Regions from separate parts of the Streptomyces sp. NPDC057137 genome, predicted to be linked through region 1. Evidence: riboswitches for the same ligand, from Rfam matches in the RefSeq annotation. Region 1 holds a riboswitch; each other region holds the start of a gene.
The links. A riboswitch is a leader RNA that binds a small molecule or an ion and turns the genes downstream of it on or off. The one in region 1 is predicted to bind cobalamin.

Region 1 (7,085 bases):
TGGTACTGGACATTGACCTTGACGTTCGGGTACTTCTCCTTGAACTGCGCGTTGACGTCCTTGACCAGTTCCGGCCAGGTGCTCTGCGCGTCCACCATCAGCCAGACGGTGACTGTGTCCTTACGGTCCTTCGGGTCCTTCGCCGAATTGCTGTCGTCGGATCCGCACGCCGCGACCGAGAACATCATGCCCGCGACGCCGATCGCCGCGATGAGCTTGCGCTTCACGCCACCCTCCTCAGGGATTCCTGCAACCCCCTCCCCACCGCGCTGACTTACGACGAGTACCACCGGGGCTGGGACCTGGTCTTTAATGGTTTAGACCAGTACGGGGAGCTTGGCCTAGACCTTTAGGGGTGTCAAGGGTGTATAAGAGGGCTGTCGTGTCCGTTATCGGACCGACACCTGGATCGGGGAGACGACCCGCGACCGGACCGTGCCACCATGTGAGCCGCAACAGACGGAGGAGCCGGTGACGGCAGCAGCGCAGGAGTCGGGAAGGCAGACCATGGCCACGGACGGGGGCGGCACCGAGCCCGAGAACGGGGCGGCGACCCGTACCGCACGCGTGCCCAAGTACTACCGGCTGAAGCGACACTTGCTCGACATGACGGAGACGCTGCCCCCGGGCACGCCCGTACCGCCGGAGCGCACGCTGGCGGCCGAATTCGACACCTCGCGCACCACGGTGCGCCAGGCGCTCCAGGAGCTGGTCGTCGAGGGCCGGCTGGAGCGGATCCAGGGCAAGGGCACGTTCGTGGCCAAGCCCAAGGTCTCGCAGGCGCTCCAGCTCACCTCGTACACCGAGGACATGCGCGCGCAGGGCCTGGAGCCGACCTCGCAACTTCTCGACATCGGCTACGTCACCGCCGACGACACGCTCGCCGGGCTGCTCGACATCACCACGGGCGGGCGTGTGCTGCGCATCGAGCGGCTGCGCCTGGCGAGCGGCGAGCCGATGGCGATCGAGACCACACACCTTTCGGCCAAACGCTTCCCCGCGCTGCGCCGTTCGCTCGTCAAGTACACGTCCCTCTACACGGCGTTGGCCGAGGTGTACGGCGTGCACCTGGCGGAGGCCGAGGAGACGATCGAGACGTCGCTGGCGACACCGCGCGAGGCGGGGCTGCTCGGTACGGATGTGGGCCTGCCCATGCTGATGCTGTCGCGCCATTCGATCGACACCGCCGGGGAGCCGGTGGAGTGGGTGCGGTCGGTGTACCGGGGCGACCGGTACAAGTTCGTGGCGCGGCTGCGCAGGCCGACCGACTGAGCCGCGTAGGCCCACCGACCAAGAGCCACGCAGGCCTACCGACCGAGAGCCGCGCAGGCCGCCGGACCGAGCCTGGACGAAACGCACCGAGTACGACAAAGCCCCACGTCAGACGGCCTGTTGAGGACCCGACGCAGGAGTACGGCAGACACACCGTTGCCGTACCGATATGCGGACGGGGGGTGACGCATGCCGAGACGTTCCCTTAGATTTCCTGCGAGTTTCAGCAGGTGACCAGTGAGGGGACGACTCGCCATGCCAGAGCCGGCACAGCCGAGTTCCACACAGGAATCGGGACAGGAATCATCCGGGCGCCTGACGCCGAAGTCGATGGTGATCTGGGCGCTCGTCGCCCTGGTGGGCGCGGTCGGCTGGGGCGTCCTCGCGCTGTCGCGCGGTGAGGAGATCTCCGCCGCCTGGATGCTCGCGGCGGCACTCGGTTCGTACGCGATCGCGTACCGCTTCTACTCCAGATTCATCGCACGGCGCGTGCTGAAGGTCGACAAGACGCGGGCCACACCCGCCGAGCGCCTCGACAACGGTGTCGACTTCCACCCCACCGACCGGCGCGTGCTGTTCGGGCACCACTTCGCGGCCGTCGCGGGCGCGGGACCGCTCGTCGGGCCGGTGCTGGCCGCCCAGATGGGCTATCTGCCGGGCACGATCTGGATCGTCGCGGGCGTCATCTTCGCGGGCGCGGTCCAGGACATGGTCACGCTCTTCTTCTCCACGCGCCGCGACGGCCGCTCGCTCGGCCAGATCGCCCGTGACGAGATAGGCCCGTTCGGCGGCGCCGCCGCGCTCATCGCGGTCTTCCTCATCATGATCATCCTGCTGGCCGTGCTGGCACTGGTCATCGTCAACGCGCTGGCCGACTCGCCGTGGGGTGTCTTCTCCATCGCGATGACCATCCCGATCGCCCTCTTCATGGGCGTGTACCTACGGGTGCTGCGGCCGGGCAAGGTCAGCGAGGTCTCGCTCATCGGCGTGGCGCTGCTGCTGCTCGCGATCGTGGCCGGCGGCTGGGTCGCCGAGTCCTCGCTCGCGGACACGTTCACGCTGGAGGCCGGCACGCTGGTCATCTGGATGATCGTGTACGGCTTCCTCGCCTCCGTTCTGCCGGTCTGGATGCTGCTGGCGCCGCGCGACTATCTGTCGACCTTCATGAAGGTCGGCACGATCGCGCTGCTGGCGGTCGGTGTCGTCGTCGCGCTGCCGACGATGAAGATGGACGCGGTCACGGAGTTCGCGAGCCGGGGTGACGGTCCGGTCTTCGCCGGTTCGATGTTCCCGTTCGTCTTCATCACCATCGCGTGCGGCGCGCTGTCCGGTTTCCACGCACTGGTCTCCTCGGGCACCACGCCGAAGATGGTGCAGAAGGAGACCCAGATCCGGATGATCGGGTACGGCGCGATGCTCACCGAGTCGTTCGTCGCGATCATGGCGATGATCACGGCGTGCATCATCGACCCGGGTCTGTACTTCGCGGTCAACTCCCCCGCCGGAGTCATCGGCGGCACGGTCGAGTCCGCCTCGCAGGCGGTCGCCAACCTCGGCTTCACCATCTCGCCGGACCAGCTCGCCCAGGCGGCGAAGGACGTCGAGGAGGCCAGCCTGCTGTCCCGTACGGGCGGCGCGCCGACCTTCGCGCTCGGCATGTCGGACATCTTCTCGTCCGTCGTCGGCGGCGCGGGGATGAAGGCGTTCTGGTACCACTTCGCCATCATGTTCGAGGCGCTGTTCATCCTCACGACGGTGGACGCGGGAACGCGCGTCGGGCGCTTCATGCTCCAGGACATGCTCGGCAACGTCTACAAGCCCATGCGCCAGGTCAGTTGGAAGCCGGGCGTCTGGTTCGCCAGCGCCGTGGTCGTCGGCGCGTGGGGCTACTTCCTCTGGGTCGGCGTGCACGACCCGCTGGGCGGCATCAACCAGCTCTTCCCGCTGTTCGGCATCGCGAACCAGCTCCTGGCGGCGGTGGCACTCGCCGTGTGCACGACGCTGCTGGTGAAGTCCGGGCGGCTCAAATGGGCCTGGGTGACGGGAGTTCCGCTCGCCTGGGACGCGGCGGTCACCCTCACCGCGAGCTGGCAGAAGATCTTCTCCGACGACCCGAGGGTCGGCTTCTTCACCCAGCGCGACGTCTACCAGGCAGGCATCGACAAGGGCGAGGTGATCCCGCCGGCGAAGACGATGGACGACATGCACACGGTCGTCACCAACTCGACGGTGGACGGCGTCCTTTCGGCGGTCTTCGCGATCCTGATCCTCGTGGTCATCGCCGACGCGGCGCGGGTCTGCTACAAGGCGATCCGCCACCCGGAGAGCGTGAAGCTGTCGGAGACGCCGTACGTGAAGTCGGAACTGGTCGCACCGGCGGGCCTGATCCCGACGAAGGAGGAGAAGGCGGAGCTGGCGGCGGCCGAGGCATCGACGAGGGCCGGGGCGGGGGCGTCCTCCGGGGCGGATCCGTCATGACGTCGGCGATCTCGGCGGCGAAGGTACGGCACGCGGTGGGCCGGATCCGTTGGTACGTACGTGAGTTGACGGGCGAGTCGGCGTACGACCACTACGTGGCCCACACCCGCGCCTGCGACCCGACGGCACAGATCAAGACCCGCCGCGCGTTCGAACGCGACCGGATGGACGCGAGAGAGGCGGACCCGAGGGAAGGGTTCCGCTGCTGCTGAGCGCGTGAGGGGCCGTCGTATCCCGATGGGGTACGACGGCCCTTCGACGTGCGGGGGCGGGGACGCACCGGGTTCGCGCCGTGTCGCACACTGCACGGATGGATCAGACGACACGGCCGGAGGCCGACTTCACCATCAGGGCGGCCGAGACCGCCGAGTACGACGTGCTCGGGGAGATAACCGCGCGGGCCTATCTGGACGACGGGCTGCTGGACTTCGGGGAGGACGACCCCTATCTGGCGACCCTGCGGGACGTCGCGGCGCGGGCCGCCGGGGCCGAGGTGCTCGTGGCCGTCGACGCGGACGGGGGCGTGCTCGGTGGGGTGGCCCACGTCTCCGGCCCGTCCGCGTGGGCCGATCTGGCCGGGGACGGGGAAGCCGAATTCCGCATGCTGGCCGTCGCGCCGGCCGCCCGGGGACGGGGTGTCGGCGGGGCGCTGGTGCGGGCGTGTGTGGAGCGTGCGCGGGCCACCGAGGGGTGCGTACGGGTGCGGCTGTCCACGCAGAAGTCGATGCTGGGCGCGCACCGGATCTATGAGCGCCTGGGCTTCGTACGGACCCCGGAACGCGACTGGTCGCCCATCCCGGGGCTGTCCCTGCTCACGTACAGCCTGGAAATCTAAGGCGTTTCGGGGCCGATTCAGGGCAAGGCCGAACACCCGCGACACAACATGTGGGGGGTGCCGCTCCCAACGGGCCCCACATGTATGCTCAAGTCTGTTGTCGCCGCAGGAGAATCCGGTGGAAATCCGGAACTGTCCCGCAACGGTGTGCTGTGGTGCGCTTTGCGCGCCCGCGAGTCCGAGCACCTGCCGACGGCGCATCCGGCTCGACCGATCCGGATGCCGAGACGTCCGGGCCTCGAGGTTGGGCCGGTGGACGCCGCACCGCGCGCTGCCCGCTTCCGGGCCGGCGTACGCGGGCGTGCGCCGCCGTGCCCCTCCCCCGTGGCCCAGAGCCGAGCGAGGGAGAGCACCACGTGACCATCGCGCCAGCCGATCCGGCTTCAGCGATCTCCGAGCGGGGACGGGGTACGGCCGTTCCGGCCGTACCCGCCGACCGGCAGGCCGACGGGCCCGGGACGAGCCTTCTGCGGCTCCTCACGGACCTCACCGCCGACCTGACCGACACGGACCCCGGCAAGGTCGCCGCGGCCGCGCTCCGGGGCCGTAACGCCGCGTCGGACGAGGCCGAGTTGCGTGAACTCGCCACCGAGGCCGCCGCCGGGCTCATCTCCGAGGACCCCGCCTACTCCCGGCTCGCCGCCCGCCTCCTCACCCGCACCATCGCGGACGAGGCCGCCGGCCAGGGCGCTCTCTCGTTCTCCTCCTCGGTCGCCGTGGGCCAAGCGGAGGGCCTGATCGCCGACCGTACGGCCGCGTTCGTCACGCGCCACGCAGCCCGGCTCGACGCGCTGATCGACCCCGCCGGCGACGACCGCTTCGGCTACTTCGGCCTGCGTACCCTCTTCAGCCGCTATCTGCTCCGGCACCCGATCACCCGCGATGTCATCGAGACGCCGCAGTACTTCATGCTGCGCGTCGCGTCCGGCCTGGCCAAGGACGACTCCCCGGCCGCCGTGGACGAAGTCGCCGCGCTGTACGGCCTGATGAGCCGGCTCGACTACCTCCCCTCCTCCCCCACCCTCTTCAACTCCGGCACCCGCCACCCCCAGATGTCGTCCTGCTATCTGCTGGACTCCCCGCTGGACGAGCTGGACTCGATCTACGACCGCTACCACCAGGTGGCCCGTCTCTCGAAGCACGCCGGCGGCATCGGCCTCTCGTACTCCCGTATCCGCGCCCGCGGTTCATTGATCCGGGGGACGAACGGGCACTCCAACGGCATCGTGCCGTTCCTGCGGACGCTCGACTCCTCCGTCGCCGCCGTCAACCAGGGCGGCCGGCGCAAGGGCGCGGCCTGCGTCTACCTGGAGACCTGGCACGCGGACATCGAGGAGTTCCTGGAGCTGCGCGACAACACCGGCGAGGAGGCCCGCCGTACGCACAATCTGAACCTCGCGCACTGGATCCCCGACGAGTTCATGCGCCGGGTCGACACGGACGGCGACTGGTCGCTGTTCTCCCCCTCCGACGTGCCCGAGCTGGTCGACCTGTGGGGCGACGACTTCGACGCGGCGTACCGCGCCGCCGAGGCGGCGGGCAAGGCCCGCCGGACCATCCCGGCGCGTGAGCTGTACGGCCGCATGATGCGCACCCTGGCGCAGACCGGCAACGGCTGGATGACCTTCAAGGACGCGTCGAACCGTACGGCGAACCAGACCGCCGAGCCCGGCACCGTCGTGCACTCCTCGAACCTCTGCACCGAGATCCTGGAGGTCACGGACGACGGCGAGACGGCCGTCTGCAACCTCGGCTCGGTCAACATCGGCGCGTTTGTCACGGAGAGCGGCGAGGGCGAGGGCTGGGAGCTGGACTGGGAGCGGCTGGACGAGAGCGTCCGCACCGCCGTGACCTTCCTCGACCGGGTCGTGGACATCAACTTCTACCCGACCGAGCAGGCCGGCCGCTCCAACGCCAAGTGGCGCCCCGTGGGCCTGGGCGTGATGGGCCTCCAGGACGTCTTCTTCAAGAAGCGGCTGCCGTTCGACTCCGCCGAGGCCGCCGCGCTCTCCACCCGTATCGCCGAGCGGATCATGCTCGCCGCGTACGAGGCGTCCTGCGACCTCGCCGAACGCGAGGGCCCGCTGCCGGCCTGGTCGCAGACCCGCGCCGCGCGCGGCGTGCTGCACCCGGACCACTACGACGTGGCGCTCAACTGGCCCGAGCGGTGGGACGCGTTGCGCGCGCGGGTCGCGAAGACCGGTATGCGCAACTCCCTGCTGCTCGCCATCGCGCCGACGGCCACCATCGCGTCGATCGCCGGGGTGTACGAGTGCATCGAGCCGCAGGTCTCCAACCTCTTCAAGCGCGAGACGCTGTCGGGTGAGTTCCTCCAGGTCAACGCCTATCTGGTGGCGGAGCTGAAGCGCCTCGGCGTGTGGGACGCGCAGTCCCGCGAGGCGCTGCGCGAGTCCAACGGCTCGGTGGCGGGCTTCAGTTGGATCCCGGCCGATGTGCGCGAGCTGTACCGCACGGCGTGGGAGATCCCGCAGCGCGGCCT
Region 2 (7,085 bases), on a different contig from region 1:
TCCGGGAGCCCCGCCCCCACCCCACGACCCGACAGGCCGAGACGTCAGCTCCGGGGTCCGCCGACACCCTGCGCGTAGCGGAACAGTCCGGCCGGGTCGTACCGGCGCTTGACCTCCACCAGGCGCTCGTAGTTGGCGCCGTAGTAGGCGTGCTGCCAGTCACGTAGCTCCGGGTCGGGGAAGTTGACGTACGCCGCGTCGGTACGGAGGCGTTGGCGGAGCGTGCGGTGCACGGCGCGGGTCTGTGCCAGCAGGGCCTCCACCTCGGTGGGGGCGGTGCCGGGATGCCATGTGGTGCCGATGTCGATCACGAAGGTGGCCGCGCGGTGGCGGTAGGCCGTTTCGTCCGGGCGGGGCGCGTCGCTGGAGCCGCCCATGGCGAAAAGCGTCACGAAGCCGGTGGCCCGAGCCGGGCCGGGGCGCCACGCGCGGGCCCATTCGGCGACGGCCGTCACCGTGTCCGGGGTCAACCACCGGTCGGGGACGAGGGACTTGGAGGCGTAGGACTCCATGGCGGTACTCGCCATGAGGTACTCCTGCGCGGTCCAGAAACCGCGCTCCTCGATGAACTCCTTTGCCGGGCGCAGCTTCAGCAGTGGCCCGATGACACGGCGCAGGGCCTCCTCGGAACCGAGTCGGTGGCCGAGCAGCGCCAGAGAGGTCGTGCCCTCGCCCGCGTGCTTGAAGCCGATGCGCAGATCGAAGTCGCAGCCGCGGTCGGCGTCGAGAACGTGCTGCAACTCGTCCATCACCTGCACCGCCGCTCGCAGGTCGAAGGCGAGATCGAAGACGGTGGCGCGCAGTCGGTCCACCGGTACGGCGTCGAAGACGAAGGAGGTGTTGATCCCGAAGTTGCCGCCCGCGCCACCGCGGCAGGCCCAGAACAGGTCGGCGTTCTCGTCGTCGGCGGCACGCACCACGGTCCCGTCGGAGAGTACGACGCGGGTTTCGACGAGCCGGTCACAAGTCAGGCCCCATTTGCGGTCGTTGAAGCCGAGTCCGCCGCCGAGCGTCAGGCCGGCCACGCCGACGTCCGGGCAGCGCCCGCCGGGGAAGTACAGGCCGGCGTCCCGGGCCGCGTACACGTCGGAGTTGGTGGCGCCGCCGCCCAGACGCAGTCGGCGACCCTGCGGCACCACGTGCCGGATCGGCCGCAGGCTGATCACCAGGCCGCTGGTGGTCGAGTATCCGGCGTAGTTGTGGCCGCCGGAACGGGGCGCGAACGGCACCCCGTGCTTCGCGCACCAGCGCACCGCGGCTGCCACGTCGTCCTGCGAGGCGCAGTTGAGCACTCCGGCGGGGCGGATGGAGGCATAGCGCTGGTTGTTGGGGGTGGCGTGGGCCGGATAGCCCTGATCGCCGGGCCGGTACAGCCGGGCTGCCGGGCTCACCGTCCGGCGCAACTCCCGCCAGACGGCGTGCTCGGGGCGCTGGTGGCGCTCGGGGCGCCGTGCCGTGTCGGCCGCCGCCGGCCCGCTCGCGTACGCCTCGGCCAGGGCGGCCCCGGCTGCTGAGGCCACGCCGCCGCGCAGTACGACTCGTCGGCTGATCTGCACAGTCGCTCCCTTTCTGTCCTGCGGTGATCCCATGGGCCCGCCTCGTGGCGGGCAGGCTCACGATGGAGCGACACGAGGACCCGAAGGAACCGCGACACTCTCGGATGATCACGGTTCACGCGAAAGATCACCGTGCGCGCGAGTGGGAACGGGCAAGCGGCATACGTCCAGAACGACCCGCCCCGCCCCGGCCCGGCAGTACGGAACCCCGAGAAGCTCCCTCCCTGGAGGGTGGGTTGGCCGACGCGTCTGCCGGGATCAGTCCTGGGTGCACGGATTGGGTGCCGGCGAGGCCGGTCAGGTTGCGCACCAGGTCGGCGGCTTCAGGTGAGGCGAGTGCGTAGCGGACACTCCGGCCGTGGCGCCGGTAGGTGACCGGTCCGGCGGAGCGCAGCACGGCCAGCCGCACGGTTACCGACGCCCTTCGGGACGCGACACCGGACGCGCTGGAGATCGACCTGGCCACCCCGGCGGGCTGGCCCGCCTGGTGGGCCACACGCTTGACCGGCACGGGGACATCGCTCTGCTCGTCAACAACGTCGCGGGCACCTCGACAGCGGCCAGGGCGGCGTCACCGACCCGGGGACGAACCCCCGCCGAATTCAGCTCAAGGTGAGGAGAACTTCGTCGATCTCGCCTTCGCGGGCCTGGGCGAAGCCCCTCCCCTGTCCGGTGATGACGAAGCCGCACTTCTCCAGTACGCGGATCGAGCCCGTGTTGTCCGCCGCCGCGTGGGCGTGCAACGGCCGCGTTCCCACAAGGTCGATCAGTGCCGCGAGCGCCGCCGTGGCGACCCCCCGGCCCCAGTGCGCCCGGCCGATCCAGTACGTGACCTCGCGTTCGTCCGGAGGCCCGTACACCGCGACATGACCGACCACCTCCTCGTCGGCGAGCACGGTACGCATCAGCACATCCGGGCTGGCACGAATCCTCGCCCAGTGGTCGTCGAAGTGCCCCCGGTCGTAGTGGTACTTCCTGGTGACCGCCGCCACGTGCTGCGCCGCGGGGTCGGACAGGTGCTCCCAGAAGATGTTCATGTCGCTGTCGCGCACTTCACGGAGTGAGATCATCTCGTCGGTGGCTCCTGCCGCAGGTCGAGATTCTGGTAGATCTCCGTCGTCACCTTGGAGAAGTTCATGGTCATGAAGTGCAGACCCGGAGCCTCCTCGCTGATCAGCCGACGGCACATCTCGGTGGCGTGGTCGATACCGAGCGCCCTGACCGCCTTGGGGTCGTCCTCGACGGCGAGCATCCGCTCGGCGAGCCCCGCCGGGAAGACCGCGGTGCTGAGGCTCGGAATGCGGCGCAGTGAGCGGATCGTGGTGACCGGCATGATCTCCGGGATGATCGGCGTCGGGCAACCGGCGGCCGCGACCCGGTCGCGGAAGCGCAGGTAGTCGTCGACGTCGAAGAACATCTGGGTGATCGCGTAGTCGGCTCCGGCCCTGCACTTGTCGACGAAGTGGCGGATGTCGATGTCCCAGTCGGTGGAGCGCGGGTGCATCTCGGGGAAGGCCGCGACGCCGACGCAGAAGTTGCCGGATTCCTTGATCAGCTCGACCAGTTCGGCCGCGTACTCGACCCCCTGCGGGTGCTTCGTCCAGGAGCCCAGCGGGTCGCCGGGCGGGTCGCCGCGCAGCGCGAGGATGTTGCGGACGCCTTGGTCGGCGTAGTGGCCCAGGATGTTACGCAGCTCCGCGACGCTGTGGTCGACCGCCGTGAGGTGGGCGACCGGGGTGAGCGTCGTCTCCTGGGCGATCCGCCCGGTCATGCCGATGGTGCGGCCACGCGTCGAGCCACCGGCGCCGTACGTCACCGAGACGAAGTCCGGTGACAGTGCTTCCAGCCGTCGGATCGCCGTCCACAGCCCGGCTTCGGCCGCCGCGCTGCGCGGCGGCATGAACTCGAAGGAGTAGCTACGGCCGCCCGCGGCGAGGAGGTCGCGGATGGACAGAGCGCGGTCCGCTCTTGTGCTGGGAATACCGTGAGCCATGTGCGCAGGTTAATGGCTGCCACGGGCGATCCGATCGCCGTCCAATTGCTGATATCCGCTTCGGGCCGCCCGCCACGTCCCGCGTCCGGGATCGCCTCCGGGATCACGTCCGGATTGTGGGCAGCGGTGTGTGGGCGCCGTCCGTCCCCCGTAGGCTGTTCAGTGCAGCTGGTTCGCTCCTGCCCGCCAGGCAGGACGTCGTAAGAGGGAACCCGGTGGGAATCCGGGACTGCCCCGCAGCGGTGAGTGGGAACGACCGCCGTCATACGCACTGGGCCCGGCCGGGTCTGGGAAGCGACGGCCAGTAGGTGTCTCGTAACCGATACGAGACGGGCCCACGAGTCCGAAGACCTGCCCGTTGCCCGTGCGCGACCGATCGCGCGCGGCCATTCCGGTGACCTCGTGGGCGGGTCGGCGTACATATCGAGCGGCACGCGTGGCAATCGCGCGAGGCGTCCGCACGATCGGTCGTCCCTTCGCGTCCGCGTCCCGTCTCCGGGATGTTCAGGACACATCTCGCGAAGGAGAGTTCCGTGACAGCGCAGTCCGCAGCCGCGGCAGCACGGGCCACCGTGTACGGCTACCCCCGCCAGGGACAGAACCGCGAACTGAAGAAGGCCATCGAGGGCTACTGGAAGGGCCGCGTCGACGCCGACGCGCTCCGGAGGACCGCCGCCGATCTTCGCCGTTCGAACTGGCGGCAACTGGCCGACGCCGGTATCCACGAAGTGCCGTCCGGTGACTTCTCGTACTACGACCATGTGCTGGACACCAGCGTCATGGTCGGCGCTGTTCCCGCGCGGCACCGTGCGGCGGTCGACGCCGACGCGCTGGAGGGATACTTCGCGATGGCGCGCGGCACGCAGGACGTGGCGCCGCTGGAGATGACGAAGTGGTTCGACACCAACTACCACTATCTCGTCCCCGAGTTGGGGCCGGACACGGTCTTCGCCGCCGACTCCGCCAAGCAGGTCGCCGAGCTGAGGGAAGCCCTCGCGCTCGGCCTCACCGCCCGGCCCGTGCTCCTCGGCCCCGTCACCTATCTCCTGCTGGCCAAGCCCGCGCCGGGCGTGGCCGCGGACTTCGAGCCGCTGACGCTGCTGGACCGGCTGCTGCCGGTGTACGCGGAGGTCCTGGCCGACCTGCGTGCCGCCGGCGCCGACTGGGTGCAGCTGGACGAGCCCGCGCTGGTCGAGGACCGCACCCCGGCCGAGCTGAACGCCGCCACCCGCGCCTACCGCGATCTGGGCGGCGCCACCGACCGGCCGAAGCTGCTCGTCGCCTCCTACTTCGGGCGGCTCGGCGACGCGCTTCCGGTGCTCGCCAAGGCCCCGATCGAAGGCCTGGCCCTGGACTTCACCGAATCGGGCGCCGCGAATCTCGAAGACCTCGCGGCCGTCGGCGGGCTGACCGGCAAGCGCCTGGTCGCGGGTGTCGTCAACGGACGCAACATCTGGATCAACGACTTCGAGAAGTCGCTGGCCACCCTCGGCACGCTCCTCGGCCTCGCCGACCAGGTGGACGTCGCCGCCTCCTGCTCCCTCCTGCACGTCCCGCTCGACGCCACCGCCGAGAGCGACATCGCTCCGGAGATCGCCCACTGGCTGGCGTTCGCCCGCCAGAAGAGCACCGAGGTCGCGACGCTGGCCCGCGCCCTGGCCGAGGGCACCGGCGCGATCACCGCCGAACTCGCCGCCAACCGCGCCGCTCTCGCCTCCCGCGCGGGCTCGGCGCTCACCCGTGACCCGGCCGTGCGCGCCCGTACCGCGGCCGTCACCGACGCGGACGGCCGGCGCTCGCAGCCGTACGCCCAGCGCACCACCGCCCAGCGGGCGCACCTCAATCTGCCGCTACTGCCCACGACCACCATCGGGTCCTTCCCGCAGACCACCGAACTGCGCACCGCGCGGGCCGACTTGCGCAAGGGGCTGATCGACACCGCCGGTTACGAGGAGCGGATCAAGGAGGAGATCCGCGATGTCCTCTCCTTCCAGGAGAAGACCGGTATCGACGTCCTGGTGCACGGCGAGCCCGAACGCAACGACATGGTCCAGTATTTCGCGGAGCAGCTGACCGGCTATGTCGCCACGCAGCACGGCTGGGTCCAGTCGTACGGCACGCGTTACGTACGTCCGCCGGTGCTCGCCGGAGACATCTCGCGCCCGGAGCCGATGACGGTGCGCTGGACGTCGTACGCGCAGTCACTCACCGACCGGCCGGTCAAGGGCATGCTCACCGGCCCCGTCACGATGCTCGCCTGGTCCTTCGTCCGCGACGACCAGCCGCTCGGCGACACCGCCCGCCAGGTCGCACTCGCCCTGCGCGACGAGGTCAACGACCTTGAGGCGGCGGGCACTTCGGTGATCCAGGTCGACGAGCCCGCGCTGCGCGAAACGCTGCCGCTGCGTTCGTCGGACCACGCCGACTACCTGGCGTGGGCGACCGAGTCGTTCCGCCTCACCACCGCCGGCGTCCGTCCGGAGACGCAGATCCATACCCACATGTGCTACGCGGAGTTCGGCGACATCGTCCAGGCCATCGACGACCTCGACGCCGACGTCATCAGCCTCGAAGCGGCCCGCTCCCACATGCAGGTCGCGGGCGAACTCGCCGCACACGGCTACCCGCGTGAAGCCGGACCCGGCGTCTACGACATCCACTCCCCCCGCATCCCCAGCGCCGAAGAGGCAACCGCCCTTCTTCGTAAGGGACTTGAGGCGATCCCCGCCGACCGGCTCTGGGTGAACCCGGACTGCGGACTCAAGACCCGCGGCTGGCCCGAGACCAGGACCTCCCTGGAGAACCTCGTCACCGCCGCCCGTGAGATCCGCGCGCAGCTGGCCGCCGACGGTTCCTGACCCGACGGGCCCGGGGGCACGCGTCGCGTGCCCCCGGGCGTTCAGCGCACCAGACAGGGGCGCTTCGCGTCGAACTTCCAGTCGGGGACCAGGTAGCGCATCCCGGCGGCGTCGTCGCGCGCGCCGAGTGCCTTCTCCCGGTAGAGGTCGTGGGCCGCGAGGAGCCGGTCCATGTCGAGCCGGACTCCCAGCCCGGGAGCGTCGGGGACGGCGATCTCGCCGTCGACGATGCGTGGCGGGGCCGTGGTGAGCCGCTCCAGGCCTTCCTGCCAGATCCAGTGGGTGTCGAGCGCGTTGTAGTCGCCGGGGGCCGCGGCCCCGCAGTGGGTCACCATGGCCAGGGAGATGTCGAAGTGGTTGTTGGAGTGGCAGCCCCAGGTCAGACCGGCCGCGTGACAGAGCTGGGCGACACGGACCGAGCCCTGCATGGTCCAGAAGTGCGGGTCGGCCAGCGGGATGGAGACCGACTGCAGGGCCAGGGCGTGGGTCAGTTGCCGCCAGTCGGTGGCGACCATGTTGGTGGCCGTGGGGAGACCGGTGGCACGGCGGAACTCGGCCAGGATCTCCCGCCCGGAGTAGCCGTCCTCGGCTCCGCACGGGTCCTCCGCGTAGGCGAGCGTGCCGACCAGCGGCCGGCACAGCTCGACCGCCTCGCGCAGCGACCACGCGCCGTTCGGG
Region 3 (7,085 bases), on a different contig from region 1:
AGCCGGCGAGGTTCTCGTAGTAGTGGCCCTGCTTGAGGCGGGCGGGGGCGGTGAGGTAGGCGGTGCCCTTCTTGAGATCGGGCCCGACCCCGTCCCCCGGCGGGCCGGTGGGCGGATCCGTGGGCGGGCCGGTGGGCGGATCCGTCGGAGGCCCGGTCGGCGGGTCCGTGGGCCCGGTGGGCTTCGTCGTCAGCGTGACGAGGTTGGTTCCGGCGCCGCCGATGGTCGCGTGCACGGTCGGGTACAGGAACGAATCGGCCGTCGCCTCTTCGAAGCCGAAGCCGCCGTCCTTGTTCTGCTGCCTCGACACCCAGGACATCGCCGCGTCGGCCCGCGTCGTGTCGCCCAGCGCGCGCAGCGCCTGTGACGCCGTGGCGGTCATGGCGACATCGCCGACGGCGGACCCGACGTAGGCGACGTAACTGCCGTCGTCCCGCTGGGACTTCTTGAGGAAGTCACGGGCCTTGGCCACGGCGTCGCCGTGGCCGCCCGCCCGCTCCAGGACGAGCGCCACGAGGGCGGTCGTGCCCGCGTCGCCCTCGCAGAACTCGCCCGGCCGGATCAGCACGCTGGTGACGGCGCCGTTGACACACTGCAGGGCGGCCAGCCGGGAGACCGTGCCGGCCGGCGGTTCCATGTCCCCCCGCAGCAGGGCGAGGACGGCCAGTGCCTGCGCGTCGGTCGAACCGGCTTCGGTGAAGTCGCCCTTGGCGGAGCAGCCGGGCGCGCTCCCGCTCTCCGGGCCGTTCGCGCAGATGTTCGCGGCGAGATCGCCGAGGAGGTCGTGTCCGCCGACGTCGCGCGGATCGCCCTCGGAGATCTCGGCGAGCAGCGCGAGCCGGGCCGCGGCCTTGGGATCGGGTGCCTTGTCGGTGCCCTGCGGATACGCGAACTCGGCTGTGTGCGCGGTGAGATACGCCTTGATCTTGTCGAGCGTCGCGCCGCGCCCGTTCGCGGCGGCGAGGGCGAACGCCGTCTCGGCGGTCTGGAGATGGTTCGGGCCTTCGGCGCCCTCGTCGAAGATGTGGTCGCCGTCCTTCAGCCGGCCGGTGAGCCAGCCGGCGGCGGCCTCGGTGTCGACCGTTCCCGGCTCGACCGGCGGCGGAGTGCTCTCGCCGGGGTCCGGATCCCCGCCGCCGCCAGGCCGTATCTCCGCCGGGGTGAAGCTCGGCTGTCCGGTGCTGCCGCCGATGTCGGTGGGGCCGAAGACCCACGCCTGGACCTCGCCCGGCTTGGGCCGCTGGCTCAGAGCGCCGAGCGGGCTGTACGTCCAGTGGTCCTGCCCGACGGGAGCGAGCCAGTACGACCAGTAGGCGTCCGCCGGCGGTGTGAGCCGGCATGCCTCATCGGCCGGAGTGGGGTGCTGCGCACCGCCCTTGAAGCTGTCGTGGCCGATGCGGCAGATGAAGCCGGGGCCGTCGTGGACCGTGCCGGTGGTGGTGAATCCACCGTCGTGCAGCAGCTCCATGCCGGTGGTCAAGGTGGTGTCGCAGCCCCGTACGACATCCCCGCCCCAGTCGCCGAAGTCGACGGCGACCACGGCGCCGGTCGTGGCGGTGCAGTCGCCGATGGGATCGGCCGCGGCCGGGGCGGCCGTCGTCACGAGTGCTGTGCCCAGGCCGATCGTCAGCAGCAGGGCGGCCGGCAGTGAGAGGAGTCTCGCCCCCACGCGACGGTCTGATCTCTTCCCGGTCACCACCACGGCCCCCTGTGTCACCCGAGGCGGAGCCGTGCGTGACCGAAGGCCCACGGCTGACGCCGGGGAAGCCGTCCGAACCACGCCGTAGTCCGCGACGGCGTCTTTCGCTGAATATCTCCCACCCAGGTAATCCGGCTCGCCCGTCAAGGAGTTGACGGGCCTACGGTTGCGGGTCAGCGCCGGATTTCGACCGGCTTCCCCTGGGTGTCGAGCGACTAATCAGGCGAAGTGGAACACGCGTTCACACAGAGCGTCAAGGTGGGGTACGTCTCCCCCAGGCACCGCGTCCAGGGCTGTTCGGCGCCGTCCACGCCCGGCCAAGGCCCGCCGGATCAGGCGCTCTTGGCGGACCGACGGCGCTCCGGTAGCCTCCCCGACTGCCGAGTGGGGGAACCCGGTGAGACTCCGGGGCTGACGCGCAGCGGTATGACACGGCTGGAGGCCGTGCCGAGCCCGAATGCCCAGCGGCAGAGCAGCACAGGAAGCCGTACCACGCGATTGGACGGCGGCCCGTTCGTCGTTCTCCCGTCACGGCACCGCCCGGTTCCCGCCCGGCGCGGCCCTGCTCGGAGGCGTACGCCTGGCCGGCGTCCCCCTCATCCCAGGAGCAGGCCATGTCGTACCGTCCGCCGTCCTCCCGCCGCGTCGCGCTCGCGGTGCCCGCCGCGCTCGGCGCCTTCGCGCTCACCGTGCTCCCCGCGTTCGCCACGACGACACCGGCCCAGATAGCCACCTCGAAGACCAACGGGGTCAGCTATCTCAGATCCCTGCAGGGCGCCGACGGCTCCTACGCCGGGAGCGGGCTCTCCAACGAATGGGCCTTCAGCGCGCTGGCCGCCGCCGGCACGGCCGCCGTGGACGTCACACCCGGCGGCGACGCCACCAAGAACGCCCGTACGGTCTACCGCAACCACCTCGCCGCGACGGGCTGGCCCGGCGGCGCCCCCGTCGTGACGGACTACGAGCGGGGGATCCTCAACGCGTACGCCGCGGGCATCGACCCGGCCCGGATCTCCGCGGGCCGCAATCTGATCGCCGACACCTACGCGTACTGGCAGAACGCCGAGCCCGGCTACTTCGGCCCCTCCGCCAACTACAACGGCACCGTCTTCGCCGCGCTCGCGCTCGCCGGCGCCAGGACGCAGGCCGGGGCACAGCGGGTCCCGCAGAAGCTGCTCGACGCGGCGGTCACCCGGGTCCGCGCCAATCAGCACAACGACGGCGGCTGGAACTACAGCAAGGCGGAGGGCGATCCCACGGCGCTCGCCGGACCGAGCGACATCGACATGACCGGCGCGTCCATGGCCGCGCTGTGCGTGTCCGGCGTGCCCGCCACCGACCCGGACGTCGTCCAGGCGAAGGCGTTCCTCAAGAGCAAACTCATCAACACCACGGGCGCGTTCAACGCGATGTGGGGTCCCAACACCGACTCCAACGGCTGGGCCGTCTCCGGCCTCAACGCCTGCGGCATCAACCCCCAGACCGGCGACTTCCTGACCTCCGCCGGCAAGACGCCCGTGGACTTCCTCATCGCCCAGCAGTTCAACCCGGGCGGCGGCTTCAAGTACCTGCCGAGCGACACGAGTCCGTCCGCGTACGCGTCGATCGACGGTCTGCGCGCCGTCGCGGGCGCCGGCTTCACCGCCGCGCCTCCGGTCCCGACCACGACAGGCGCGCCGCGCTGGGTCGCCACCGGCACGTTCACGGCGGGTACGGCGACCAGCCTTGCCGTGACCGTCGACGACGGCACGTCGCTGAAGGTCTGCTCGGTCGCCCTCACCCCGGCCGGCACGACGACCACCCTCGGTGCGGTGCTGAACGCCGCGGCGAGCGCCGCGACCCCGTCGGGCTGTGTCACCGGTGTCACGCCGACTACCGGGACGGGCACGATCACGGCTCTCAACGGCAAGGCGAACGCGGGCAGTTCGTCGTGGAAGCTGAGCATCGACGGTGGCGCGGCCACCACGGCGACACGCGGCGCCACGATCAACGCCGGAGACACGATCTCTCTGCGCTACGGCAGCTGAACCCTCGTCGTTCCCGGCCGGGTCCGGCGGTGTCGGGCCTGGCCGGGAACTGGATACGTACGCCGGCCGACATGTGAACAGGAAGGCAATCTACGGAGGTTGGTCATGGAACGGCGTACGTTCTTGCGTGCTTCGACACTGTCCGTCGGCGCGGCGGCCGGGGGTGTGTCGGCGGCGTCGGCCGCATCGGCGGCATCCGCGGCATCTGAGGGCTCCACGGCATCCGCGGTTTCGGCGGCGAATCCGCTTCGTGTGCAGGTGTTGATGTTCGACGGCGTGGAGGAGCAGGACTTCATCGCCCCGGTGGAAGTGCTGGGGCTCGCCGGGCGGATGAGTGGCGGGGCACTGACGACGACGATGGTCACGACCGGGCGGCCGTCCACGGTCACCTGTACCTACGGCACCAAGGTCGAGGTGGCCAAGGGCTGGTCACCGCACGAGGCGGATGTGCTCGTGGTCCCCGGCGGCGGCTATACCGCCAAGGACGGGCCGGGTGTGAACAGGCTCATCGCCGACCAGGGATTCCTGCGCCGGCTGGCCGCGTCCGAGGCGCTGCCCGTGGGAATCTGTACGGGCGTCATGGTGCTGTCGGCCGCGGGTCTCACCAAGGGGCGCAACGCCACCACCCACGCGGGCGCGAAGGCGGATCTGGCCGCCCAGGGCACGACGGTGATCGACGCGCGGGTGGTCGACGACGGCGACCTCGTCACCGGCGGCGGCATCACCTCCGGGCTGGAGGTCTCGCTCTGGCTGGTGGAGCGGTTCGTGGGCGCGCAGCTCACCCAGCGGGTGGAGACGGTGCTGGAGTACGAGCGACGCGGCACGGTGTGGCGCCGTAACTGACCGGCCGGGCACGGCGGTTGGGTCGGTTGCGGCGGTTACGTCGGCGGAGACGGTCAAGCCTGGCCGTCGGGGTGTTCCCTGCCGGAGGCCGGCTCGGAGAACGCCGCGCGGCGCAGGTGTTCCGCGAGCGCGGCTGTGGCTTCAGCTGTGGCAGTGGCTTTGGCCGTCGACGAGGTCCGGGCGGCCTTCGCGCCCCAGGCCAGCAGATGGAGACGGCGCGCCCACGGGTCCTCCAGTTCGCACACGTCGAGCGGGAGGTGGGGGTCGACCGTACGACGCGGTACGACGGCGAGTCCGACCCCGGCGGCGGCGAGGGCGACGAGGACGTTGAGGCCGGCGACGGTGGTGCGGTAGCGCACCACCGGGGCGTGCGGGCCGAGGTTCTTCTCGATCCAGCGTCGTAGCGAGGAGTCGGCGTCGAGCCCGACGAGAGGGTGCTCGGCGACCTCGCTGTACGTCAGCCCGGTCCGCCCGGCGAGAATCCCGCCGGCCTGACCGATCACGACAAGCGAGTCGTCGCCGAGGGGTTCCATGTCGAGGCCGCAGTCTCGGGCCTCCTCGTCGTCGATGACGATCCCCAGGTCGGCCTCGCCGTCGGTCAGCGTCCGCACGGTCTGCGGGGTGCGGCTCTCGGAGACCCGGACGTCGACGTCCGGGTGCGCGCGGAGGAACGAGACCAGGGCCTGCTGCACGAATCCCTGGATGGCCGAGCCACCGCCCAACAGGGTCAGTGGAGCGGTCGGGGACCGCGTGTAGCTCGCCACGGCGCTTTCCAGCCGGGCCGTCTGGGCGAGGACGTCGCGCGCGTGGCGGGCCAGTGTCGTACCCGCCGGGGTGGGTCGCACGCCCCGGCGACCGCGGATCAGCAGCGCGACACCGGCGTTGTGCTCCAGCGCGCGCACCCGCGCGCTGGCCGACGGCAGGCTCAGGTGCACCCGGCGGGCACCTCCCGTGATCGATCCCTCCGCCAGGATGTCGAGAAAGAGCCGCAGGTCGTCCAAGTCGTAGCGCATCTGTCCCAGCCTATGGCACAGCCTTAGGCTGGGTACAGAAATGACGCATTGTGCGCCCACCGGACGCGGGGTGATGCTCGGCGGGTGCCCGACATTGTGCTCGTCCTGCTGGCCGGTGCCGTCGCCGGAACGATGAACGCCATCGGTGGCGGGGGGACGTTCGTGGCGCTGCCCGCCCTGGTCGCGGCCGGCCTGTCCCCGGTGGCGGCGAACGCGTCGTCGACCGTCGCCCTCGCACCCGGGGCCGTGGCCAGCGCGTGGGTCTACCGACGTGAACTCGCCCCGGTCGGCGAGACGTCCGCGTCGGCGCTCACGTCGATCAGCGTGCTCGGCGGTGCGCTCGGTGCCGGTCTGCTGCTGGTCCTGCCGAGCGCGTCGTTCGGCGCCGCGGTGCCGTGGCTGCTCGCGTTCGCCACACTGGTCCTCGCTTTCGGCCGTCGCGTCTCCCGTGCGCTGAGCGCGGCGACGGGCCGCTCGGGCGAGGTCGGCATGAGCTCGCGGGCCGTCCTGGTCGCGCAGTTCGTCCTCGCCGTGTACGGAGGATACTTCGGCGGCGCCATAGGCATCATGCTGCTGGCGGTGTGGAGCATCGGCCTCGGTCTCGACACCGCGGCGAGCAACCCGATGCGGATCGCCCAGGTCTCGGCCGTCAACCTCAGCGCGACCGCGCTGTTCCTCGTCGCCTCGGACGCGCTGCGCACTCCGCTCGTGCTCACGGCCATGCTGGCCGGCGGGGTGGCCGGCGGCTTCGCCGGCGCCCACCTCGCGCGCCGTCTCCCCGCCCGGCTGCTGCGCGGCACCATCCTGACCATCGCCGTCACCATGACCGTCCTCTATTTCCTACGCGGCACGAAGGCGGGCTGACATGGCCGAAGGCCACACGGAAACGCCGTACACGGATACGGACACGTACACGTCCATGGCGCGAGCGAGGCTGGAGATGGCCTTCGCCGCGTACGAGCTGACCGAACTCGCGCGCTCGGCCGTCCCGATCGGCGAGCACGAGCTGAATCCCGGCTCCGCCGTTCGTCCGGCGGGCTCCCCACCGGCCGACGCCGCCCAAGTCCTCGCGGCCGCACGTCGGTTCTACGAGGCCGCGGCCACGTTCGAGCGCTTCCGGACGGACCCGCTCTCCGCCGAGGAGAACGCCTCCAGCGGGGCGAATTCCTCCACCGAGGCGTGCGGCGAGGCGAGTTGGTGGCGTTCCTACCTGACCGTCGCGCCGCTCGAAGCGGCGCGCGACCTCGACGAATGGGTGCTGCGCCACCGGGACGGGGACCCGGATCTCGGCACCGCGCCGGTGTCCGGCGGCCTGGTCCGCCGGACCGGCGGGTGAGTCAACGGGCTTGCTCCCGAGCGGCGTTCATCCGCCGTGCCCCACCTGGCGGCACGGTTCAGGCCGGCGGCCGCCACCTCCACCGGGACCTCGTGGTGGCCGGCGTCCGGTGGCGGGACCTCGGCCACCACCCGCCTGCGGCTTGGGCCTTCGGTGACGAGTGCGCG
Region 4 (7,085 bases), on a different contig from region 1:
CCGTGTAGACGATCCAGGCGGCGAGGACGCAGGCGAAGACGATGAGCAGGATGCCGGAGGTGACGTACGCGCCGAGGTGGCGGCGGGACGCGCGCCCGTCGGGTTCCGGCGGTGCGAAGGGCTGGGGCGGGCCGAAGCCCGGCGGGCCGTAGCCGTAACCGGGGTCGTGACCAGGGGGGTTGGGGGAACCGGGTGCGTGTCCCGGAGCACCCGGAGCACCCGTGCCGCCCGGACCACCCATACCGCTCCAGCGCTCGTCCATCTCTGTCCCCCGTGGTCGGTGTGCGCGTCGCGTACGTCGATCGGCACCGATCGTCACTCTCGGGAGCGGTGGTGCAACAGTCCCGGGCGGGGACTGTTGCACCACTGTTGCGCCACGGTCAGTGCGAGTGCGGGGGTGAGGGGCTCAGGCCCAGAGCTGGCCCTGAAGGGTCTCGATGGCCTCTTCGTCCGTGGCCGCCGTGTAGACGCCCGTGGAGAGGTACTTCCAGCCGCCGTCGGCGACGACGAAGACGATGTCGGCGCTCTCGCCCGCCGTGACGGCCTTCTTGCCGAGGCCGATGGCGGCGTGCAGGGCGGCACCGGTGGAGACTCCCGCGAAAATGCCCTCCTGCTGGAGGAGTTGGCGGGTACGGGTGACGGCGTCGGCCGAGCCGACGGAGAAGCGGCTCGTGAGGACGGACTCGTCGTACAGCTCGGGTACGAAGCCCTCGTCGAGGTTCCGCAGGCCGTAGACCAGGTCGTCGTAGCGCGGCTCGGCCGCGACGATCTTGACGTCGGGCTTCTGCTCGCGCAGGTAGCGGCCGACGCCCATCAGCGTGCCGGTGGTACCGAGGCCGGCCACGAAGTGGGTGACGGACGGCAGGTCGGCGAGGATCTCCGGTCCGGTGGTGGCGTAGTGGGCGCCCGCGTTGTCCGGGTTGCCGTACTGGTAGAGCATCACCCAGCTCGGGTTCTCGGCGGCCAGCTCCTTGGCGACGCGTACGGCGGTGTTGGAGCCGCCCGCCGCCGGGGACGGGATGATCTCGGCGCCCCACATGGCGAGCAGCTCGCGGCGTTCCTGCGAGGTGTTCTCCGGCATCACGCAGATGATCTTGTAGCCCTTGAGCTTCGCGGCCATGGCGAGCGAGATACCGGTGTTGCCGCTGGTGGGCTCCAGGATGGTGCAGCCCGGGGTGAGCCGGCCGTCCTTCTCGGCCTGCTCGACCATGCGCAGCGCCGGGCGGTCCTTGATGGAGCCGGTCGGGTTGCGGTCCTCCAGCTTGGCCCAGAGCCGGACACCGTCCGACGGGGACAGCCGTGGCAGCCGTACGAGAGGGGTGTCGCCGACGACAGCGAGCGGGGAGTCGTACCGCATCAGAGCGTGGCGGACACGTCGGGCATGGGCGTGTGCCCCGCGCCACCGGCGACGGCCGGGAGGATGGTGACGCTGTCGCCGTCCGCGAGCTTGGTGGAGATGCCGTCCAGGAAGCGGACGTCCTCGTCGTTCAGGTAGACGTTCACGAAGCGGCGCAGCTGGTCGCCGTTGGCGCCGTCGACGATGCGCTCGCGGATGCCCGTGTGGCGGGTTTCGAGGTCGGTGAGCAGGGCCGCGATGGTGTCACCGCTGCCCTCGACGGCCTTGGCTCCGTCGGTGTAGGTGCGGAGGATGGTCGGAATGCGGACCTCGATGGCCATGGCGTGGGCTCCTGTCGGAAAAGAGGCGTGACGGGCGCGCGGCTCTGCCCCCGCGCGGGGGGTGGTGCTCGGGATGGGCGTCCTGCCGCGACTCAGGCGGCAGCGCCGGCCGTACACATGGCGCTGGCGAGTCGGCACAGATCGACGTGCAGGCGCGCCACCAGGAGATCGCCTGGGGTCTTGTCGCTCACGTCGTGGGAAACCATGGGGTCATCGTATCGATTCCCGGTCCGCATCCCGGTATGTGATCTCAACTGATGGACGTTCGGTGTTCGTCAGGTGGACTGGGCCGTCACCCGGGCAGTCGCTCGGGCCGGTGCTCGGGCAGATAGACGACGGTGGGGGCGCCGGTCCGGGGGTGCGGCGTGACCTCCGCCTCGACCTCGTAGACCGTGGCCAGAAGGGCGGGGGTCAGGACCTCCGCCGGGGTTCCCGAGGCGACAACCGTACCCGCTTTGAGTACGTAGAGGCGGTCGCAGTAGTACGCGGCGAGATTCAGGTCGTGCAGGGCCAGCAGATTGATCGTCCCCAACTCCCTTATGAGGGAGAGGACTTCGAGCTGGTGGCGGATGTCCAGATGGTTGGTCGGCTCGTCCAGGACGAACAGCGCGGGCCGTTGGACCAGTGCGCGGGCGACGAGGGCGCGCTGGCGTTCGCCGCCGGAGAGGGACGGGAAGGCGCGCTCCGCGAGCGGGGCGATGCCGACGCGCTCCAGCGCGGCGTCGGCCAGTGCGGTGTCCGCCGCCGTGTCCGCCTCCCAGAAGCGCCGGTGCGGGGAGCGGCCCATGGCGACGACCTCGCGGACGGTCAGTTCGAAGTCGGTCTGTCCGTCCTGCGGGACGGTCGCCACGCGCCGGGCGCGCGCCTTGGCCTTCATGGTGTGCAGGTCGTCGCCGTCCAGCAGCGCCCGGCCGTGGGTGGGGCGCAGCGTGCCGTACACGCAGCGCAGCAGGGTGGTCTTGCCGCTGCCGTTGGGGCCGACGAGGCCGACGGTCTCGCCGGGGGCTGCGGTCAGGTCGACGGCGTCGACGAGGTGCCGGCCGTCGCCGATCCCGTACGACAGCCCCTCGACGCGCAATGCCGCTTTACGAGGGCGCGTAGCGGCGCTCGTACCGGCACTCGTATCGGGGCTCATACCGGGGCTCCTTCGGGGCGGCGGCGCATCAGCCACAGGAAGAACGGGCCGCCGATGAGCGCGGTGAGGACGCCCACGGGGATGTCCTGCGGCGCGGCGACGGTACGGGCGGCGAGGTCCGCGACGACGAGCACGACCGCCCCGCCGAGCGCGGCGACCGGCAGCAGCGGCCGGTGCGACGCCCCGACCACCATCCGCGCGGCGTGCGGCACGAGCAGCCCGACGAAGCCGATGGCGCCGCTCGCGGCCACCATCACCCCGGTGACCAGCGAGGCGAGGACGAACACGGCGGCGCGGAAGCGCGCGGTGTCCAGCCCCAGTACGGTCGCGCCCTCCTCCCCCACCAGCAGCAGGTCCAGCGGCCGGGCGAGCGCCATCAGGACGGCGGTCCCGGCGACGAGGACGACGGCCGGGACGACGAGCGAGCCCCAACGGGCGCTGCCGAGGCCGCCGAGCGACCAGAACAGCGCCTCCTGGAAGTGCTCGGGCCGCGCGGAGACCACCAGGATCAGTGTGGTGAGCGCGGACAGGATGTACGAGACGGTCACCCCGGCCAGCACGAGCCGCCCGCCGGTCATCGTGCCGCCGCGCCGGGCGAGCGCGTAGACGACGGCCATCGCGAACAGCGAGCCGGCGAAGGCGGCGGCCGGCATGGCGACGGTGGTGGTGATCCCGCCGCCGATGCCACCGCCGATGCCGAAGACCAGGACGAGTACGGCGCCGGTGGACGCCCCCGAGGAGATCCCGAGCAGGAACGGGTCGGCCAGCCGGTTGCGTACGAGGGCCTGGAGGACCGTACCGACGACGGCCAGCCCGGCGCCGACGACCGCGCCGAGCAGCACGCGCGGCAGCCGTACGTCCAGGACGATCGTGCGGAAGGGGCTGGGCTCGGCGCCGCCGGTGAGGATCGTGACGACCTCGCCGGGCGGGATGCGGACCGAGCCGAGCGCGAGCCCGGCGACGACGGCGCAGGCGAGGGCCGCGATGAGGCCGCCGAGGACGAGCGCGTGCCTCAGCCGCCGCCGGGCGGGCGGGGTCTGACAGCTCATCGCGGCGCGCCTACTCGCCCGCCTCCGGGTGGAGTTGGTAGGCGAGCCGTTGGACGGCGGCCGGGGCGCGGACGCCGAGCACGGCGTCGGAGAGCGGCAGGACGGCGAAGCGCTTGTTCCTGATCGCCGGGACGTCCTTCAGTACGGGGTCCTCCAGCAGCCGCTTCTTCTTCTGCGCGACGGTGGTGGAGCCGTAGTCGTAGATGACGATCGCCTCGGGCCCGCGCGCCACGACCTGCTCCCAGGTGGCGTCGCCGAAGGACTTGTCGAGGTCGGCGAAGACGTTGCGACCGCCGGCCCGGTCGATCATCTCGTTGCCGATGCCCTTGCCGCCCGCGGTGAACGCGGTCTTGTCGCCGCTGTCGTAGACGAAGACCGAGACCGGCTTCACGTCTTGGAGACCGGCGGCCGTGGTGGCGAGGGTGGTGCGTGCCTCGGCGGTCCACTTCGCGGCGCGGTCGGCGACGCCGAAGGTGCGGCCGACCTCTTCGACCTCGCGGAAGACGTCGTCCATGGAGGTCCTGCCCTCGGTGCAGTTCTCCAGGTTGAGCCGGGTGTCGATGCCGGCGCCCTTGAGGTCGTCGCGGGTGCGGCCGTCCTTGGCGGCGAAGGCGCTGGCGTAACCGCCGTAGACGAAGTCGGGGTTGACGGCGAGGAGTTTCTCCTTGGAGGGGTACTCCTTGGCGACGACCGGGACGCTCTTGTACGCCTTCTCGTAGGCGGGCAGGACCTTGTCGTCCAGCCAGGCGGTGCCGACGAGGGACTTGGTGAGTCCGAGTTCGATCATGATCTCGGTGACGTGCTGGTTCATGGTGACCACGCGCTTCGGGGGTGCCTCGAAGGTGGTCTTCACACCGCAGTTGGTGACGGTGTACGGGAATCCGTCGGCCGGGGCTCCGGCCCTGCGGACGGGGTCCGCGCCGGCTGAGCAGGCGGCGAGCGGGAGCAGCAGCGGAAGCAGGACCGCCGGTATGAGGGCGTGGCGCCGCGAGGACATGACTGGGCCTCCTCCGGGGGATTTCCGCGTCCCCTGGCATGGTGGGAGAAGGGCGACAGGTCAGTTCCTGGCTTCCGGGGCCCCGCTCGCGCGAAGGCCCTGGTCACAGTGGCGGGACCGTGCCGGATTCACACCGGCTTCCTGGGTCCTGCCGCCCTGGATCGCGTCATCTTCTCAGACGACCTCGACCTCTTCCTCCGTGACCTCGCCGTCCACGATGCGGTACGAGCGGAACTGGAAGGGGCCCGCGTCGTCGGTGTCGGCGGTGGAGACCAGGACGTAGTGGGCGCCGGGCTCGTTGGCGTAGGTGATGTCCGTGCGGGAGGGGTAGGCCTCGGTCGCCGTGTGCGAGTGGTAGACGATCACCGGTTCCTCGTCCCGGTCGTCCAGGTCCCGGTAGAGCTTGAGCAGGTCCGCCGAGTCGAACTCGTAGAACGTGGGTGAGCGGGCCGCGTTGAGCATCGGGATGAAACGCTCGGGCCGCCCACTGCCCTCCGGGCCCGCGACCATGCCGCACGCCTCGTCCGGATGGTCCGCGCGTGCGTGGGTGACGATCTGGTCGTAGAGGGCCTGGGTGATGGTCAGCATGAGGTGAAGGATAAGCAGGTGGCCTCCGCGTCTGAGACACGGAGGCCACCTGGTGAGACAGTGCGTGAGACGGCATGTGGGACCGCCGCCGTAAGTGCCCGGCGTCGGCGTCGGCGTCAGTCGGAGACCTTCGCGTACTCCGGCTCGTGCGGGCCCTCCGGATCACGCGGCTCCCGCGCACCGGCCGCCGCGAGTTCCGGGTTACGGCGCTTGAGCAGCGCCCAGCCGCCGCCGAGGAACACCGCCCAGATCGCGCCGACGTACAGCGACACCCGGGCCTCGGAGTCGTACGCGATCAGACAGGTCACGAACGACAGGAACACCAGCGCCACCCAGCTCAGCGCCGAGCCGCCCGGGGCCGGGAACGAGGAGGCGGGCAGCCGCCCGGCGACCACGGCGGAGCGGTACTTGATATGGCTGACGAGGATCATCATCCAGGTCCAGATACCGGCGGCGGTGGCGACCGAGGTGACGTAGAGGAACGCCTTCTCGGGGACGATGTAGTTGAGGACGACGCCGATGCCCATCAGCGCGACGGACGCGGCGATGCCGAACGCCGGCGTCCGGCGGGAGTTGAGCTTGCCCAGGACCTTCGGCGCCTCGTTGTTGGCGGAGAGGTCGCGCAGCATCCGGCCGGTGGAGTACATGCCGGAGTTGCAGGACGACAGGGCCGCCGTCAGCACGACGAAGTTGACGATTCCGGCGCCGAGCGGGATGCCGATCTTGGCGAAGGCGTGTACGAACGGGCTCTCGCCCTCGCTGAATTCGGTCCACTTCACGACGGCGAGGATGACGGTGAGCGCGCCGACGTAGAAGACGATGATGCGCCAAGGCAGCGTGTTGATCGCCTTGGGGAGCGTCTTCTCCGGATTCTCGGACTCGCCCGCCGTGACGCCCACGAGTTCGACGGCGAGGTAGGCGAACATCACGCCCTGGAGGGTCATCAGGCTGGAGCCGATGCCGTTGGGGAAGATGCCGCCGTGCTGCCAGAGGTTGCCGGTGGTGGCGGTCTCGCCCGCGTCCGAGAAGCCGAGGGTCAGCACGCCGAGGCCGATGACGATCATGCCGATGATGGCGGTGACCTTGACCATCGAGAACCAGAACTCGACCTCGCCGAAGATCTTGACGGAGATCAGGTTGACGCCGAAGAGCACCACGAGGAAGACGAGGGCGCTGACCCACTGCGGGATCGAGGGGAACCAGAAGTGGATGTAGATCGCCGCCGCCGTGAGTTCGGCCATGCCGGTCACGATCCACATGAGCCAGTACGTCCAGCCGGTCACGTATCCGAAGAACGGGCCGAGGAACTCGCGGGCGTACTCCGCGAACGAGCCGGAGACCGGCCGGTAGAGGAGCAGTTCGCCGAGTGCCCGCATGATGAAGAAGATCACCACGCCGGCGAGGGCGTACATCAGGATGATGCTCGGCCCGGCCTTGGCGATGTTCGCGCCGGCGCCCATGAACAGGCCGACGCCGATGGCGCCGCCGATCGCGATCATCTGGACCTGGCGGCTGCCGAGTCCGCGTTCGTAGCCCTCCTCCGAGGTCTTTCCGGAGGGGCTTTCCGAGGTGTTGTCGACCTGTGGGGAGGTCATGGTGATGCGCCCTTTCTCCCTGCCTGTGCCGGTGGTCGTGAAGA

Region 2: another riboswitch for cobalamin. It lies ahead of metE (5-methyltetrahydropteroyltriglutamate--homocysteine S-methyltransferase); the one in region 1 lies ahead of ACFT9I_RS30515 (ribonucleoside-diphosphate reductase subunit alpha).
Region 3: another riboswitch for cobalamin. It lies ahead of ACFT9I_RS00465 (hypothetical protein); the one in region 1 lies ahead of ACFT9I_RS30515 (ribonucleoside-diphosphate reductase subunit alpha).
Region 4: another riboswitch for cobalamin. It lies ahead of ACFT9I_RS12120 (ABC transporter substrate-binding protein); the one in region 1 lies ahead of ACFT9I_RS30515 (ribonucleoside-diphosphate reductase subunit alpha).

Annotation. Positions count from the first base shown of each region.
Region 1 is NZ_JBHUUW010000053.1:1,233-8,317, forward strand. Features, by position in the region: gene ACFT9I_RS30490 (sugar ABC transporter substrate-binding protein) at 1-227, opposite strand, end outside; gene ACFT9I_RS30495 (GntR family transcriptional regulator) at 508-1,272, shown strand; gene ACFT9I_RS30500 (carbon starvation CstA family protein) at 1,528-3,750, shown strand; gene ACFT9I_RS30505 (YbdD/YjiX family protein) at 3,759-3,962, shown strand; gene ACFT9I_RS30510 (GNAT family N-acetyltransferase) at 4,061-4,585, shown strand; cobalamin riboswitch at 4,663-4,794, shown strand; gene ACFT9I_RS30515 (ribonucleoside-diphosphate reductase subunit alpha) at 4,942-7,085, shown strand, end outside.
Region 2 is NZ_JBHUUW010000001.1:491,156-498,240, forward strand. Features, by position in the region: gene ACFT9I_RS02110 (FAD-binding oxidoreductase) at 45-1,556, opposite strand; gene ACFT9I_RS02115 (GNAT family N-acetyltransferase) at 2,159-2,626, opposite strand; gene metF (methylenetetrahydrofolate reductase [NAD(P)H]) at 2,623-3,549, opposite strand; cobalamin riboswitch at 3,702-3,923, shown strand; gene metE (5-methyltetrahydropteroyltriglutamate--homocysteine S-methyltransferase) at 4,083-6,407, shown strand; gene ACFT9I_RS02130 (enolase C-terminal domain-like protein) at 6,449-7,085, opposite strand, start outside.
Region 3 is NZ_JBHUUW010000001.1:122,303-129,387, forward strand. Features, by position in the region: gene ACFT9I_RS00460 (prenyltransferase/squalene oxidase repeat-containing protein) at 1-1,669, opposite strand, end outside; cobalamin riboswitch at 1,802-1,947, opposite strand; cobalamin riboswitch at 2,040-2,183, shown strand; gene ACFT9I_RS00465 (hypothetical protein) at 2,314-3,726, shown strand; gene ACFT9I_RS00470 (DJ-1/PfpI family protein) at 3,832-4,569, shown strand; gene ACFT9I_RS00475 (LysR family transcriptional regulator) at 4,623-5,582, opposite strand; gene ACFT9I_RS00480 (sulfite exporter TauE/SafE family protein) at 5,667-6,446, shown strand; gene ACFT9I_RS00485 (hypothetical protein) at 6,448-6,918, shown strand.
Region 4 is NZ_JBHUUW010000011.1:46,457-53,541, reverse strand. Features, by position in the region: gene ACFT9I_RS12150 (hypothetical protein) at 1-262, opposite strand, end outside; gene ACFT9I_RS12145 (PLP-dependent cysteine synthase family protein) at 407-1,357, opposite strand; gene ACFT9I_RS12140 (MoaD/ThiS family protein) at 1,357-1,677, opposite strand; gene ACFT9I_RS12135 (putative leader peptide) at 1,770-1,883, opposite strand; gene ACFT9I_RS12130 (ABC transporter ATP-binding protein) at 1,970-2,812, opposite strand; gene ACFT9I_RS12125 (FecCD family ABC transporter permease) at 2,809-3,861, opposite strand; gene ACFT9I_RS12120 (ABC transporter substrate-binding protein) at 3,872-4,858, opposite strand; cobalamin riboswitch at 4,899-5,033, opposite strand; gene ACFT9I_RS12115 (Mov34/MPN/PAD-1 family protein) at 5,033-5,446, opposite strand; gene ACFT9I_RS12110 (amino acid permease) at 5,563-7,041, opposite strand.